Regions from separate parts of the Nonomuraea sp. B19D2 genome, predicted to be linked through region 3. Evidence: riboswitches for the same ligand, from Rfam matches in the RefSeq annotation. Region 3 holds a riboswitch; each other region holds the start of a gene.
The links. A riboswitch is a leader RNA that binds a small molecule or an ion and turns the genes downstream of it on or off. The one in region 3 is predicted to bind S-adenosylmethionine.
Positions count from the first base shown of each region.

Region 1: linked by a shared signal. The riboswitch ahead of ABN273_RS56370 (GNAT family N-acetyltransferase) and the one ahead of thrC (threonine synthase) in region 3 are both predicted to bind S-adenosylmethionine.
Region 2: linked by a shared signal. The riboswitch ahead of ABN273_RS41470 (TerC/Alx family metal homeostasis membrane protein) and the one ahead of thrC (threonine synthase) in region 3 are both predicted to bind S-adenosylmethionine.

Region 1 is NZ_JBEFAK010000080.1:21,514-26,472, forward strand. Features, by position in the region: gene ABN273_RS56360 (DUF2087 domain-containing protein) at 1-118, shown strand, start outside; gene ABN273_RS56365 (ATP-binding protein) at 631-3,306, shown strand; SAM riboswitch class I at 3,440-3,540, shown strand; gene ABN273_RS56370 (GNAT family N-acetyltransferase) at 3,548-4,165, shown strand; gene ABN273_RS56375 (hypothetical protein) at 4,689-4,820, opposite strand.
Region 2 is NZ_JBEFAK010000033.1:55,678-60,636, forward strand. Features, by position in the region: gene ABN273_RS41450 (hypothetical protein) at 1-112, opposite strand, end outside; gene ABN273_RS41455 (O-methyltransferase) at 310-903, opposite strand; gene ABN273_RS41460 (NmrA family NAD(P)-binding protein) at 1,010-1,903, opposite strand; gene ABN273_RS41465 (TetR/AcrR family transcriptional regulator) at 1,981-2,601, shown strand; gene ABN273_RS41470 (TerC/Alx family metal homeostasis membrane protein) at 2,781-3,821, opposite strand; SAM riboswitch class I at 4,106-4,196, opposite strand; gene ABN273_RS41475 (hypothetical protein) at 4,280-4,633, opposite strand.
Region 3 is NZ_JBEFAK010000006.1:68,817-73,775, forward strand. Features, by position in the region: gene otsB (trehalose-phosphatase) at 1-576, shown strand, start outside; gene ABN273_RS13430 (hypothetical protein) at 612-1,187, shown strand; gene ABN273_RS13435 (alpha,alpha-trehalose-phosphate synthase (UDP-forming)) at 1,196-2,626, opposite strand; gene ABN273_RS13440 (RNA polymerase sigma factor) at 2,658-3,212, shown strand; SAM riboswitch class I at 3,292-3,433, shown strand; gene thrC (threonine synthase) at 3,447-4,679, shown strand; gene ABN273_RS13450 (MoaD/ThiS family protein) at 4,704-4,959, shown strand, end outside.

The DNA of each region.
Region 1 (4,959 bases), on a different contig from region 3:
CAAGATCAACGCGCTCTGCGGCGAGTGGTTCGACGACTGGGTGACCTTGCGCCGCGCTCTCGTGGACGAGGGCATCCTGCGAAGAAACGAGTCCGGAGCGGTCTACGAGCGCGTCTGACGCTGGACCTTCGGGCCTGGGCATTGCTCGTTCCGCGACGCTGTGAACGCTGGCTCGCCCGTGCCCTTCCACAACGGCGGACCGAGAGGATCGAACGAGGGGCTATGGTCGCTGATCAGGAGACCGCGTTGGCTCCTCAGCGGATACTGCGGCGTCCCCGAAAAAAAGGGGGGAGGCTGCGGTGCCGGTGTGGTCGGGCCAGCGTTCCAGCAGGTCGGCGAACCTGATCACCTCGATCGCCAAGCTGCTGGGGTGTCCCTGGGCACGCTGTCAACCACATCCCCGACCTGCGAGAGCTGCGGGGGCTGAGCCGTCACGACGTCGTCGAGTGTGACGTCGTGACGGGCCCATCCCAGGGGCAACAGCAGTGGCAGCCGTCGACGGCCGCCTGGCGGTACGGCGAATCTGGGACCCTGCTGAGCGGCTGACCAGCGCACTCACCCTGGACGATGCAGTGGACGTCAGGGTATGGCCCGAGGACGTCGAAGGCCCCGACACCCTGTCCGACCTAGGTGGTCTTCGATCTGGCCGAGCGGACCGAGGCGGCCGCTGTTGTCGGCCAGCAGGTCGACGCGCTGCGTCGCCTGGACCGCGGGCACCTGGGAGTCACCGTGCCCTGTGAGCCGCCCGAGGCGGATCCGTGGCGCGTCGACCAGGCCGCACCCGACCAGTACTGCGGCTACGACTCCTACGCCTGGTGGAAGTGGCAGCTGGCCGGCGGCGACCCCGACGAGCGGCCGGCCCGTCGTGGCGTCCTCCTCCCAAAGGCGTCCCCAGCCCCAAAGCAGGTCGATCGTTGCACGTCAGAGGCATGTTCTGAACGGCGCAGAGGCTGGGGTTTCCCGCCGTCATCGAGGCCGCCGCCGGCCTGGCCCAGGCGCTGCTGCGAAACGCCCCGGGGCGTACGGATCCTCGCCACCAGCCAGGAACCGCTGAGCATCCCAGGCGAGCAGGTCTGGCCGGTGCCCCCGCTTGAACTCCCCGCCGACTCGGCCGATCAGGCGGTGTTGCGCGCGTCGAGCGCGGTGCGGTTGTTCCTCGACCGCGCCGCGGCGGCCTCGCCCGGCTTCGCCCTCACCGACGGCAACGCCCGTGCGATCGCCTCCATCTGCCGCCGGCTCGACGGCATCCCGCTGGCCCTGGAGCTGGCCTCGACCCGGGTCCGGGTCCTCGGCGTGAATGAGCTGGCCGAACGTCTCGACGATCGGTTCCGGCTGCTCACCGGCGGTCATCGGGGCGCTCCGGCACGACAGCAGACCCTGCGCGCGATGATCGACTGGAGCTGGGAACTGCTCACCGCGGCCGAGCAGGCGGTGCTGCGCCGGCTCGCCGTCCACTCCGATGGCTGCACTTTGGAGGCGGCAGAGGCGGTCTGCGCCGGAGCCGGTGTCAAGCCCGCCGAGGTCCTGGACCTGCTGACCCGTCTGGTCGACCGTTCCCTCGTGCTGGTCGCCCACGAGGCCGACGGCACCCGGTACCGGCTGCTGGAGTCGGTCTCGGCGTACCTGTTGGAGCGGCTGCGGGACACCGAGTACGCGCGGGTACGGCACGCTCATGCGTCCTACTACGCGGCGTTCGCCGAGCGGGCCGACTCCTTTCTGCGCGGCGCCGAGCAGCGACACTGGCTGCGGCGCCTGGACGCCGAGACCGCCAATATCCGCAGCGCGCTCGACTGCGCCGCCGCCGACGGCGACGGTCGCCTGATGCGGCGGCTTGTTCACGCGATGGCCTGGTACTGGTTCCTGCGCGGCCGCCTCACCGAGGCCAACCGCTACCTCGCCACGGCCCTCGCCCTACCCGAGGATCCCCCCGGACGCGGCGAGGACGAGACGGACTCCGTGGCCTACCCGGCGCCGGAACGGTCGGGCACCGTGGCCTGGCACACTGGGGTGAGCCTGCTGTCCGGTGCCCCGGACGGACCGGCGCGCCACAGCCAGGCCGTCGTAGAGGTGTACGAGGGCATCCGCGACCCCCATGGGCGGGTCAGGGCGGGCTGGCTGCTCGCTTACGCGGTCACCCGGTTCGGCGACTTCACCGTCGGCGAGGAACTGCTCAACCGGGTATTGGCCGAGTCCCGTGCGCTCGGCGACCGCTGGGGACTCGCCGCGGGGCTGAGCACCCGGGGCATGCAGACGTACGTGTGCGGCGATCTGAAGGCTTCCCGGCGAGAGGCCGAGGAGAGTCTCAAGCTCTTCCACGAGGCCGGTGACCGATGGGGGCAGCTGCAGGCCACGGCCGTGCTGGGGCGGCTCGCGGAGATCGAGGGCGACTATCCGCGGGCCGCCCGCCTGCACCAGGAGGGGCTGCGGATGGCCGAGGAACTGGGGCTGTGGACCGACGCCTCGATGCGCTGGTCCGAGCTCGGCAGGATCGCCCTGCTCACCGACGACCACGCCGGGGCCGAGGAGTTCCACGAGCGGGCCAGGCGCCTTGCCATCGAGCAGGGAGACCGGCCGGCCGAGGAGTTCGCCGAGCTCGGGCTCGCCCTGGGGGCGCGCCGGCAGGACCGGCTCGACCGGGCGGAGTCGTATCTGCGCCGCTGGCTGGAGTGGAACCGGCAGTTCGACGCGGAGTACGGGTCGGCCCTGATCCTGGCCGCGCTCGGCTTCGTCGCGGAGCTGCGCGGGGACGCCGAGACGGCGCTGGCGCTGCACCTGGAAGGGCTGACCGCCGCCCGGGACACCGGCGATCCGCGGGCTCTCGCCCTGGCCCTGGAGGAACTCGCCGGGGCGAGCGCCCTCGCCGGTCAACCCCTGCGGGCCGCGCGCCTGCTCGGTGCGGCGTCCGCGGCCCGCGCCTCGGTGGACGCGCCGCTGCCGGCTGCCGAACGCGGTGACGTGGACCGGATCACCACGGCGCTACGCGCGGCGCTGGGGGAAGCGGGCTTCGAAGCCGGGTTCGAGCAGGGCTACTACGCGGATGAGACGCTTACCGTCGCCGGTGCCCGGTCCTCACGATCGCCCTGCCGCTGTGGATCAAGCGCGCGGGCCGACATCCCCGACGTCACGATCGCGATCGTCCTCGACGCGAGCACCGTCGGCGCCGTCCTTTTCCAGGTGCGCGTCTGCAGGCGGGCCGAGCCCTCGACGGGCGCCGCCACCGCCGCCCACCGGGCAACTCCTCCGGCGCCGTCATCTCGCACCTCCGCCTGCCGGCAGCGGCCCGGGCGGCCGTCCCGCATCCTGTAGCCGCTGAGGGCGCCTACAGGAGCGATGGACCGGATGATGTACCAGTTCCGCGCGCCGAGCAGATCCGCGATCCGACCGGCACCGAGTTCCGTTTGACGGCATGCGTCCCGACCTGGCAAGATCTCCGCCCGGTCAATCATCCAGAGGACTCGAGGGACCTGGCCCTGCGACGGTCCGGCAACCTCCCCGGCGGGAGTCGGCGGGAAAGGTGCCAATGCCAGGAGACGATGAGGGAGTCTCGATGGGCATGCGGCTCGATGTTCCTGTGCTGACCGGCGATCTGGTACGGCTGGAGCCGCTGGCAATGCGGCACGTGGCGGATCTGGCGGAGGCCGCCGAGGAGGAACGGTCGTCCTACGGCTTCACGCTGGTGCCCCGCGCGCAGGCGATGAAGGACTATGTGGCAGCCCAGCTCGCGCGCGATGGGCTGACCCCCTTCGGGCAGGTCCGGGTGACCGACGGTAGAACGGTGGGTTGCACCGCGCTGTGGGATCCCCGCACCTGGCCGGACCGGCCCGGCCTGCGGGCGATCGAGATCGGTTTCACCTGGCTTGCCGCCTCAGCGCAGGGCACCGGGATCAACGCCGAGGCCAAGCTGCTGCTGATGACGTATGCGTTCGAGACGCTCGGCGTCGCCCGCGTCGACCTGAAGACCGATGCCCGTAACCTCCGCTGCCGCCGCGCGCTCCAACGACTTGGCATCCCCTTCGAGGGCGTCCTGCGCTCCTGGTCCATGTCGTGGGCGCCCGGCGAGGAGGGCAGGCTTCGCGACTCAGCCATGTTCGCCGTGACCGCCACCGACTGGCCGGCAGTGAGAGCGGCATTGCGCACCCGGCTCACCGCCGCCGGCTCCCGGTAACCGACCATGCAGAACCCAGCGTAGGGCGAAAGCTGGAAGCCAGCCCGGGTGTGCACCGGCCGTCGACGGGCCGCCGCCATGGCCCGGTTCGCGCCCTTGCCGCCGGGAACGGTGCGGAACGCCCGCCCGGGTGATGATCTCTCCCGGAGCCGGCGCCCTGGAGGCGCAAGCCACCAGATCCATGTTGGCACTGCCGAAAACGCTGATCATTGGCTTTCCAGGGGCTGGTCTTTGACAGGGGAGCCGCCGGGCCGGGCGACGGTGTCCGCACGACCGGACCGCCGATCGTGTGCGATGGGGTGGAGGCGAGGGTGGCTCAGGTCGGTGCGCCGCCGTCGTGAGAGGTGAAGACGTCGAGAAGCAGCTCCGCCAGGAGCTTGGCGTCTGCGCCGAAGGCAACGTCTCCGTAAGCGGAAAGGTGGCCATTGACAGTGGAACAGATGGAGACGCATGACCACTGCTGGTGGCGGCCAGGCTGGCACCACGGCCGCTCGTTCTACACCTGGCACATCCTCGTGGAAGATCAGCCAGCCATCCGTGAGTTCGCGGAGCCGAGCCGCGTGGCGTCGCACTTTCCGGCGATGAGGTCGCGCTCTTCGTCCAGGATTGTCCAGTGCTCGACCAGCTCGTCGATGTGTATCGGGGAGTGTTTCATGACCGCGGGTTGAGGAGCCTGCGGACAGCCGTTGGCGGTACCCGCGAGTAACTTAGCTGGATACTTCGGAAGGATGAGTTGCGTCGGCTGGCTGAAGCCGTTGAGCCCGATAGTCTGTCTTCGGGACACATGCCGAGAA
Region 2 (4,959 bases), on a different contig from region 3:
TCGCCTTCCGGGCGGCGAGCGCGGCGGGCGCGACGGCGACCGGCACGAGCCCGCCCGCCAGCGCCACCACCAGCGCCGATCGGCCGATCCGTAAGGCGTTCGTTCGGTTCATCGTGCCTCCTCCTTGATCTTTGACTTGATCACTTTAGTGATAGTCCGGAGTGGTTGTTGGGGATTCGCGAAGCTGCGGGCAGGCGCCGCCGCAGCGGGACTGGGTGTACGACGTCGCCGCCGCCTCGTTCACCTGGAGGCCGGGTCGATCCGCCCACGGCGCCGGCGATCTCTGCGCACCGGCAGAGTGCAGAGGCCCTAGCGCCGCCGGACCGCGGTGAGCACCCCGTCACCCAGCTCGATCAGCCGCACGGCGAACTCCCCGTCGGCCGCCAGCAGCTCGTGGAACTCGACGAGCTGCCCACTGTGGCTGACGGCGTTGTCCACCGCGATGACGCCCCAGGGCACGAGCACCCGCCGCAGGTGGGGCCAGTAGTCCACGTACGCGGGCCGCTCGGCGTCGAGCACCACCAGGTCGACCGACGCGTCCGCGGCGGCCGCCAGCACCTCGCCGCCGTCGCCGTGCACCACGCTCACCTGCTCGGCCACCCCGGCCGCGGCGATGTTGGCGCGGGCCCGCTCCGCCCGCTCGCCGTCGACCTCCACCGTGACCAGCCGCCCTCCGGTGTCCCGCACGGCGTCGGCGAACCAGATCGCCGAGTAGCCGTTGGACGTGCCGACCTCCAGCACGTTCCGGCTGCCCTGCGCCCGGATGAGCAGCGCGATCAGCCCCGCGGCGGCGGGCGTCATGTTGCGCAGCCTGAGGAGGCGGTCGGCCAGCGGGGCGTCGTGCTCGCGGCCGCGCCGGTAGAGGTCCTGCAGGTAGCTTTCCAGGGACGTGTCCACGGTCATCCTTCCTTGAGGTCCTCGATCAAAGGGCCGAGGCCGGGCGTGAGCGGCGCCTGGACGTGATGCAGCTCAAACCGTACCGCTCGGGGGAGTCCCGGCGATGGCGGGGTCAGGCGTCCGGGCTCGTCGTGGCGAGCAGGCCGGCTCGCAGTGCCTCCTCGTTGGCGGCGAGGAACTCCGCGAACGTGCGGGGCGCGCGGCCCGTGAGGTCCCGCACCGCGGTCGTGGTGGCCGCCAGCGAGCCGGCCGCGACCTCCCGGCAGAGCTCGGCGAAGTCGTCGGCGAACTGCGCGGGCAGTCCCTCGGAGCGCAGCGCCGCGGGGAGCTCGTCCGGGGACACCGCGGCGTGCCCGAACGTCCGGCCCAGGGCGGCCGAGAGCTCGCGCGCGATCTCGGCCGAGGTGAGCGCCTGCGGACCCGTCAGGACGTACGTCTCCCCGAGGCCGTGCGATCCGGTCAGCAGGGCGGCGGCGCAGGCGGCGATGTCGTGGCAGTCGATGTAAGACACAGGGGCGCCCCCGAACCCGTCGAGGAGCTTCCCGTCGGCGGTGAACGCGCCGGCCCCGGTGATGAAGTTCTGCATGAAACCGCTCGGCCGCAGCATCGACCAGCCGAGCCCGGCGGCCTTCAGGTACTCCTCGATCTCCCAGTGCGCGCCCTCGGCCAGCCGCCCGCCCTGGTGGGCGCCCCAGACCGACACCTTCACCACCGTCGACACGCCGGCGGCCCGCGCCGCGTCGATGGCCGCCTTCTGCTGGCGGATCATCGGCTGCTCCCCCTCCACCGGCTGGGCACCGCCCGCGTTGAGGAACAGCCGGTCCACGCCGTCCATGGCGGCGACCAGCGAGTCGGGCTCGTCGAAGTCCCCGACCACGACGTCACAGCCGAGGGCCCGCCCCTTGGCCCCGTCGCGGACCAGCGCCTTGAAGGCCACCCCCTGGTCGAGGAGAAGGCGCACGAGATGCGTGCCGATGGATCCGGTGGCTCCGGTGACCAAGATCATGAGCAGTCCTTCCGATAAGATGAGGTTACCTCGAGAACACTATATCGAGGCTACCTCGAATTAATGGGGACGCCCGCATGACCACCACCCGCCGGCCCCGCGCCGACGCCCGCCGCAACTACGAGCGCCTCCTGGCCGAGGCCGACGCCGCGTTCAAGGAACGCGGCGTCGACTCCAGCCTGGAGAGCATCGCCCGCCGCGCCGGCGTGGCCATCGGCACGCTCTACGGCCATTTCCCCAACCGCCGCGCCCTGGTCGGCGCGCTGCTGCGAGAGCGCAACGAGGCCCTGTTCGAGCTGGGCGACCGGCTCCTGGCCGACTCGGCGCCGGACGACCGGCTCCCGGCCGGCTCGGCGCCGGGCACGCCGGGCGGCCGGTCCCCGGCCGGCTCGGCGCTGGCCGCCTGGGTACGCGCGGCGACCGCGCACGCCGCCACCTACAGCGGGCTGGCCTCCCTGCTGGCGGACGGCCTGGACGACGAGGCGTCGGAGCTGCACGACTCGTGCCTGCGCATGGCGGAGATCGGCGAACGGCTGGTCGCGCGGGCGCGCGAATCCGGCGCCGTACGTCCCGACGCGACCGGCGCGGACGTGACCGCGCTCACCTCCGCCGCCGCCTGGCTCCACGAGCACGTGTCACCTGCCGCGGCCGACCGCCTCATCACCGTCACCCTGGACGGCCTGGCCGCCCACTCTTAGCCGCCGGCGGCCACCTGCCCTCGTGGCGCATCCGGTAAGCCGGAATTCCCGATGCCACGGCACCGCTCACGGCCGTGATGTCGCGGCCGGGAGTTTCGCCGTTCGTTCGGGCGCCCGACCCACGAACCGGCAGGTGAACGCGCGGCTCGCCCGCATGCGCCGCCGTGCCGATGCCGGCTTCAAGGGTCGACCGGCTCGCGCTCCAGGGGCCTGGCCCACCCGGCTTCGCCCCCGCCTCCGGCCGCCGAAGCGGTGCGCCTGCCGGCGTACAGGCTGGTGAGCGTGACGGTGAGCAGGACCGCGATGATGACGCCGAGCGAGGCGAGGGTGGGGATCTGCGGGACCCACGCCCACAGGCCGTGCGCCCAGTGGAGGACCAGCTTGACCCCGATGAACGCCAGGATGACGGCCAGGCCGTGGTTGAGATGGCGCAGCTTGGTCAGCACGTCCCGCAGCACGAAGTACAGCGCCCGCAGGCCCAGCAGCGCGAAGGCGTTGGTGGCGAAGACCAGGAAGGGGTCATCCGTCACCCCGTACACGGCGGGCACCGAGTCGACGGCGAAGACGATGTCGGTAGCGAACACCGCCACGGTCGCCAGGGCCAGCGGGGTGAGCGCCGGCCGGCCCCGCTCGCGCACCACCAGCCGGAACCCGCGGTAGTCGCCGGTGACCGGGATGAAGCGGCGCAGCAGCCGGACGCTGCGCATGGAGTCGATGTCGACCTGCTGGTCGTCCCCCTTCAGCACCTTGGCCGCGGTGACGATCAGGACCACCCCGAACAGCAGGAACGCCCACGTGCCGCTCTGCAGCGCCGCGGCGCCCAGCGCGATGAAGACCGCCCGCAGCACCAGCGCCCCGACGATCCCGTACAGCAGCACCCGCTGGGCCAGCTCGTGCGGCACCGCGAACGCCGACAGCAGCAACATGAACACGAACAGGTTGTCCACCGACAGCGACTTCTCCACCACGTACCCGGTGAAGAACTCGACCGCCACCCCGGTGCCGAAGGCGCCCCACAGGTAGGCGCAGAAGCCCACCGGCAGCACCAGGTAGAAGACCGACCAGGCCAGTGCCTCGCGCATGCCTACCTCGTGCGGGCGCCGCGTCAGCACGATGTCGAGCGCCAGCAGCAGGACCAGGGCGGCCACGGTGATCGACCACAGTGCGGGTGAGGCGATCGTGCCCTGATCGGGCGCAGCCAGAGATGTCCCCGGGGACATGAAACCTCCTCGAACGTGCTGAGCCGTTCGAGGTCTCCTTCACCCGGGGTGTGGGTGGCCGTCCGGGGATGCCAGGTGGTGTCCGTACTGACCGGATCGACGCTTGGGAAGTACTCCCCTCGTCTGGCCCAGAGTAGGACAAATCCGGCCAGCGAGCCACTGTGCGTCGGCGCGGATGGCGGCCAGACGCTGCTCGGCGTCACCTTCGACGGCCTCGCCGTCGCCGAGCCGGACACAAGTGCCGTGGAGCATGGGAATGTCGAGCGGTACGCTCATCGGATCTCACCTCATCGATCCTGGCAGTGGCACCTTTCCTGTCAGGGCAGGTTGCCGGACCGTCGCAGGGCCAGGTCCCTCGGGTCCTCTGGATGATGGCGAGATCCGATCGTCCGTTCCCAGCGGGGAGCGTCAGACCAGGGGCCGCCGAGCAGTTCCCAGGCGGCCCGCCGATCTACTGGTTAGCAAATGCCCCACACCGGGGACCAGAGCTTGTTGTAGTAGCGCGTGCCCTTGTAGTAGATCCTGAGGCCGCAGGGCTTGCGCGAGCTGCCCCCCTCCCAGGTACGCGTCTTCCCGACCTTGATCCGCTTGTAGCCGGAGTCGGGCCCGGTCTGGATCATGTTGACACTGACGGTGCTGCTGCAGCCGTTCTTCACCCTCAGGTACCGCGTGTTGCCCTTCACCCACGTCGTGTGGGTGACACACCTCAGCTTCGCGTCGGCGCTGGTGGCTGCGCTGGCCGCGGGTACGCCGGTGACGAGCGTGCCCGCGATTCCCGTCATCAGTGCAGCGGCTACCAGTTTCTTTCGCATACTTCCTCATTGCCTTATCTTTGGGGATAAAAGCCGCCCAAGACCCTAACACGCATCGCGATCATATGGTTACCCGCCGAGTGCGCCCCGGGGCGACGAACGCGGGAGCGCGAAGAACATCCGGCTGGTCGCGGCCCGGCGGCGCCGGTCCTCGCGGCGGAAGCCGTCGTCCATGGCCGGTCCTTCACGTAGCGTCCGCACTTCGAGACAGCGAGTGCACCTTGCTCTTGCCATGATCGGCGCTATGCGTGATGCTTGCAGACCTCTTGAGCGAATCGGCCGAAAGCTCCCAGAGCGCGTCACTCGTGCCGTGACATATGCAGCGG
Region 3 (4,959 bases):
GGGCCGGGCCTGGCCGACGTGCCCGGGCTGGTCGTGCTCGGGCACTACGGCTTCGAGCGCTGGGAGGGCGGCCGGATCTCCGGTCCGCCGCCTCCTCCGGGCGTGCCGCGGGCCGAGGCCGAGCTGCCGCTGCTGCTCGGCACGCTCGGCCTGGAGGGCGTGGCCGTCGAGGACAAGGGCCGGGCCGTGGCCGTGCACACCAGGCGCAGTCCGGACCCCGAGGGCGCGCTCGCCAAGCTGCGCGAGCCGCTGGCCAAGCTGGCCGAGAAGCACGGCCTGGTGGTCGAGCCGGGGCGCTTCGTGCTGGAGCTGCGGCCCCCCGGCATGGACAAGGGGCAGGCGCTCGGCCTGTTCCTGGCCGAGCGGGCCGCCAGGTCCGTCATGTTCGTCGGCGACGATCTGGGCGACCTGACCGCGTTCGCGGCCGTCCGCGCCTCCGGGCTGCCCGGCGTGACCGTGTGCAGCGGCTCAGCCGAGGTCATCGCCCTGGCCGAGCAGGCCGACATCGTGGTGGAGGGGCCCGACGGCGTCGTGGCGCTGCTGCAAGAACTTGCATCGGCTTTCAGCCGTTCGTGATTGGTCTGCAAGTCCCGAACTCTAGGGTCGGGCGCATGTCCAAGCGATACCTCGCCGCCGCGGCCGTGGCCGCGGCCACCCTCCTCGCCGTCCCCTCACCCGCGAGCGCCGCGCCCGCGCAGCCGCTCAAGCTCAGAGGCGGCCTGACGATCTATCTCCCGATCGAGTGGAAGGTCTATCGGGTCGACCCCGACTGGATCCGGGTGGTCACCGGCAAGTGCGGCAACCCGAAGGGCGGGTACGGCGTCCCCGAATGCGACAGCTTCTGGGTGCTCGGTCCCAAGGCCATCAAGCAGGGCGACGAGCTCTTCGCCCCCTACACCGGGGCCGAGCCCTTCTACCCGGCGACCGATGTGCAGCTGTGCCCGCACAACCGCAAGTGGGGCCAGACCATGGGCCCGGCGAAGGTCAAGGGCCTGCGCCCGGTCGGCCCCGGCCACAAGGCGGCCTACCGCGAGTGGAAGTTCAGCTGCGTCAGCTATTCGACCGGCAAGGTGAAGTCCCGGTACATGCAGCGCGAGTGGTTTCTACCGAAGACGAAGATCCTGGTCGTCGACCAGTGGAACACGCCGGGGCTGGCCGACGCGCTCAAGAACGCCGACTGGAGCTGAGGACCGTCCTAGATCTCGGCGAGGGCGTCGAGCTGGGCCGCGAGCCACTTCTGCGGCGGCAGGGCGGTGGCCGCCGCGTGCAGCTTGTCGCGGCGCATCCGGCGCTCGTCCTCCGGCATGACGAGCGCCTTGTGCAGCGCGGCGGCCGTGCCGCTGATGTCGTACGGGTTGACCACGAGCGCGTGCGGGCCCAGCTCGGCCGCCGCCCCCGCCTCGCGTGAGAGCACCAGCGCGCAGCGCGGCGACAGGATCGGGCCCTCCTTGGCGACCAGGTTCATCCCGTCGCGGATGGGGTTGACCAGCAGCACGTCGGCCAGCCGGTAGGCGGCCAGCGAGCGCGGGTAGTCGTCGTTGACGTTGAGGATCAGCGGGTCCCAGTCCTCGGTGGCGTAGTCGTCCTCGATCTGCTGGGCGCAGCGCTGCACCGACGCGGTGTACTCGCGATATTCGGGCAGGTCGTGCCGGCTCGGGTACGCGAACGCCAGATGCACCACCTTCCCGTGCCACTCGGGGTGCGCGTCGAGGAACTCGCGGTAGGCCACCAGGCCGCGCACGATGTTCTTCGACAGCTCGGTGCGGTCGATGCGGACGATCAGCCGCCGGTCGCCCACCTGCTCCCTGAGCGCGGCCATGTGCGACTCGACGTCGGGCTCGCAGGCCCGCTCCCACAGCGCCTCGCCGTCCACGCCCAGGCTGTGCACGCCGATGCGGGTGGTCCTGCCCCCGTAGGTGACGCTGCGGCCGGCCCGGTCGGCCTCCGCGCCCAGCAGCGCCTCGCAGCAGTCCATGAACGCCTGCGCCCACCGGTCGGTGAGGAACCCGGCGTGATCGGCGCCCAGAATGCCTTCCAGGACCTCTCCGGCCACTTCGTCGGGCAGCAGCGAGAAGTACTCGGGCGGCGCCCACGGGGTGTGGCTGAAGTGCGCGATGCGCAGATCGGGCCGCTCGGCGCGGAGCATCGCCGGGGTCAACGTCAGGTGGTAGTCCTGCACCATCACGCGGGCGCCGTGGCCGGCCTCCTCGGCCAGCGCCAGCGCGAACGCGCCGTTGTAGTCGCGGTAGGACTCCCACTCCCGCTCGAACCTCGTGCCGAAGTTGGGCGAGTTGGGGATGTCGTAGAGCAGGTGGTTGACGAACCACAGGGTGGAGTTGGCCACCGCGTTGTAGGCCCGGTGGAAGGTGGCGGGCGGGATGTCGAGCATGCGCAGCGGCCCCGTGTCGTAGCCGGCCTGGTCGATCCTGCCGCCGGGCGCCAGGCGGACGGCGCTGCGGTCGCCGTCCGACAGCGCCGCGCACACCCACAGGACGCCGTCCTTCTTGGCCACCCCGGACAGCCCCGACACCAGGCCGCCGCCACCGCGCTTCATGGTCAGCTCGCCGTCGTCGGAGACGGTGAACGAGACCGGTCCTCTGTTGGAGGCCACCAGGACGCTGTTCATCTGAGCTCCCTTCGCCCATAGGATCCCAGCTATGGCGCTTGATGAGCTAACCGAGGAACTCGCCCGCTCCGCCGCTGGAGGAGATCATCGCGCACTTGGCGAGCTTCTGGCGCGGATCGAGCCGGATGTGTTGCGGCACTGCGCCCGGATCCTGCCCTACCACCAGGACGCCGAGGAGGCCTCGCAGGACACCTTGCTGGCCGTGGCGCGCAACATCGGGCGGTTCGAGGGCAGGGCGAGGTTCAGCACCTGGCTCCACATCGTGACGGCCAACTGCGCGCGCACCACGTACAGGTCGCTCAAGCGCAGGGCGGCCGAGCAGAGCTCCGACGAGCTGCCCGTGCAGAAGCCCGACGTGCGGCGGGTGAGCGTGATCGCCGGCTCGCGGCTCGACCTGCTCGACGCCATGGAGGCGCTGGAGGCCGACAAGCCCGACCTGGCGCAGGCGCTGGTGCTGCGCGACATCGTCCAGCTCGACTACAACGAAGTCGCGGAGCAGCTCGGCATCCCGCTCGGCACCGCCAAGTCGCGCATTCACCAGGCGCGCAAATACGTGCAAGGAGTGCTGGGCGACGACTATCGTTGAGACGCCGCATCTCACCTGCTGAGACGAGTCGCCATTTAGGCCCCCTGGGCAGGTAGAGTCCATTTCAACAACTGAATATTGCTCATCCAGAGGGGTGGAGGGACCGGCCCTGCGAAGCCCCGGCAACCCTCCCGGCTTGAGGCTCGCGACCTGGCGAGGCCGACCGGGACAAGGTGCCAATTCCGGTCTGCGGTCAAGGTGGCCGCGGGCGAAGATGAGGGAAGGCCTCGCTTCATGTCGCTCGACTTTGGTCCTGCAGTCGCTCTCTCCTGCCGCGAATGCGGTACGCGCTACCCCCTCGGTCCCAGCTTCGCGTGTCTGGAGTGTTTCGGGCCGCTCGAGGCGGCCTATTCCTTCGGCGCCGTGACCCGTGCGGACATCGAGTCGGGTCCCGCCAACATCTGGCGTTACCGATCCTTGCTCCCGGTTCCTGCGGACGTCGCCAGTAAACCCAACATGAACCCGGGGTGGACCAAACTGGTCAAGGCCGGAAACCTCGGGCGCAAGCTCGGTCTCAAGTCCCTGTACGTGAAGGACGACTCCGGCAACCCCACGCATTCATTCAAGGACCGCGTGGTCGCCATCGCCGTCGAGGCGGCGCGTAACTTCGGCTTCCGCACGCTTTCCTGCTCCTCCACCGGCAATCTCGCGGGCGCGGTCACCGCCGCGGCGGCGCGGGCCGGGCTCGAGGCGTGCGTGTTCATCCCGGCTGATCTCGAAGCGGCGAAGATCGCCATGGCCCGGGTGTTCGGCGGCAAGCTGATCGGCATCGACGGCACGTATGACGAGGTCAACCGGTTCTGCTCCGAGCTGATTGGCGACCCGCTCGGCGACAAGTGGGGATTCGTCAACGTCAACCTGCGGCCGTACTACGCCGAGGGCTCCAAGACGCTCGCGTACGAGATCGCCGAGCAGCTCGGCTGGCGGCTGCCCCAGCAGATCGTCATCCCCATCGCCTCGGGCTCGCAGCTCACCAAGATTGACAAGGGCTTCCGCGAGCTGGTGCAGCTGGGCCTGGTCGAGGACACGCCGTACAAGATCTTCGGGGCGCAGGCGGCCGGGTGCTCGCCGGTCTCCACCGCGTACAAGGCGGGGCACGACGTCGTGCAGCCGGTCAAGCCCAACACCATCGCCAAGTCGCTGGCCATCGGCAACCCGGCCGACGGGCCTTACGTGCTGGACATCGCCCGGCGCACCGGAGGGGCCGTCGAGGACGTCAGCGACGCCGAGATCGTGGCCGCGATCAAGCTGCTGGCCTCGACCGAGGGCGTCTTCGCCGAGACCGCGGGCGGGGTGACCGTGGGCGTGCTGAAGAAGCTGGCCGAGAGCGGTCGGCTCGATCCCGAGGCCGAGACCGTGGTGCTCAACACCGGCGACGGACTCAAGACACTCGACGCGATCAGCGACGATGCCAAGCCCACGGCCGTGATCCGGCCCTCCCTCGACGCGTTCCGCGCGGCTGTCTGACAACCAGGAAAGGCGAGTTTAACCATGAGCGTTACTGTGCGGATTCCCACCATTCTGCGTACGTACACCGGGGGCAACGCGGAAGTCAGTGGCGAAGGCGCGACTCTTCGTGACGTCCTCGCCAAGCTTGACTCCGACTACCCCGGGATCGGTGCGAGAATTCTGGATGAATCGGGCAAGATTCGTCGTTTCGTCAACGTTTACGTTGGGGAAGAGGACGTCCGTTTCGCCGACGGGCTCGACACTCCAGCACCTGAGGGCACTCAGATCTCTATCATCC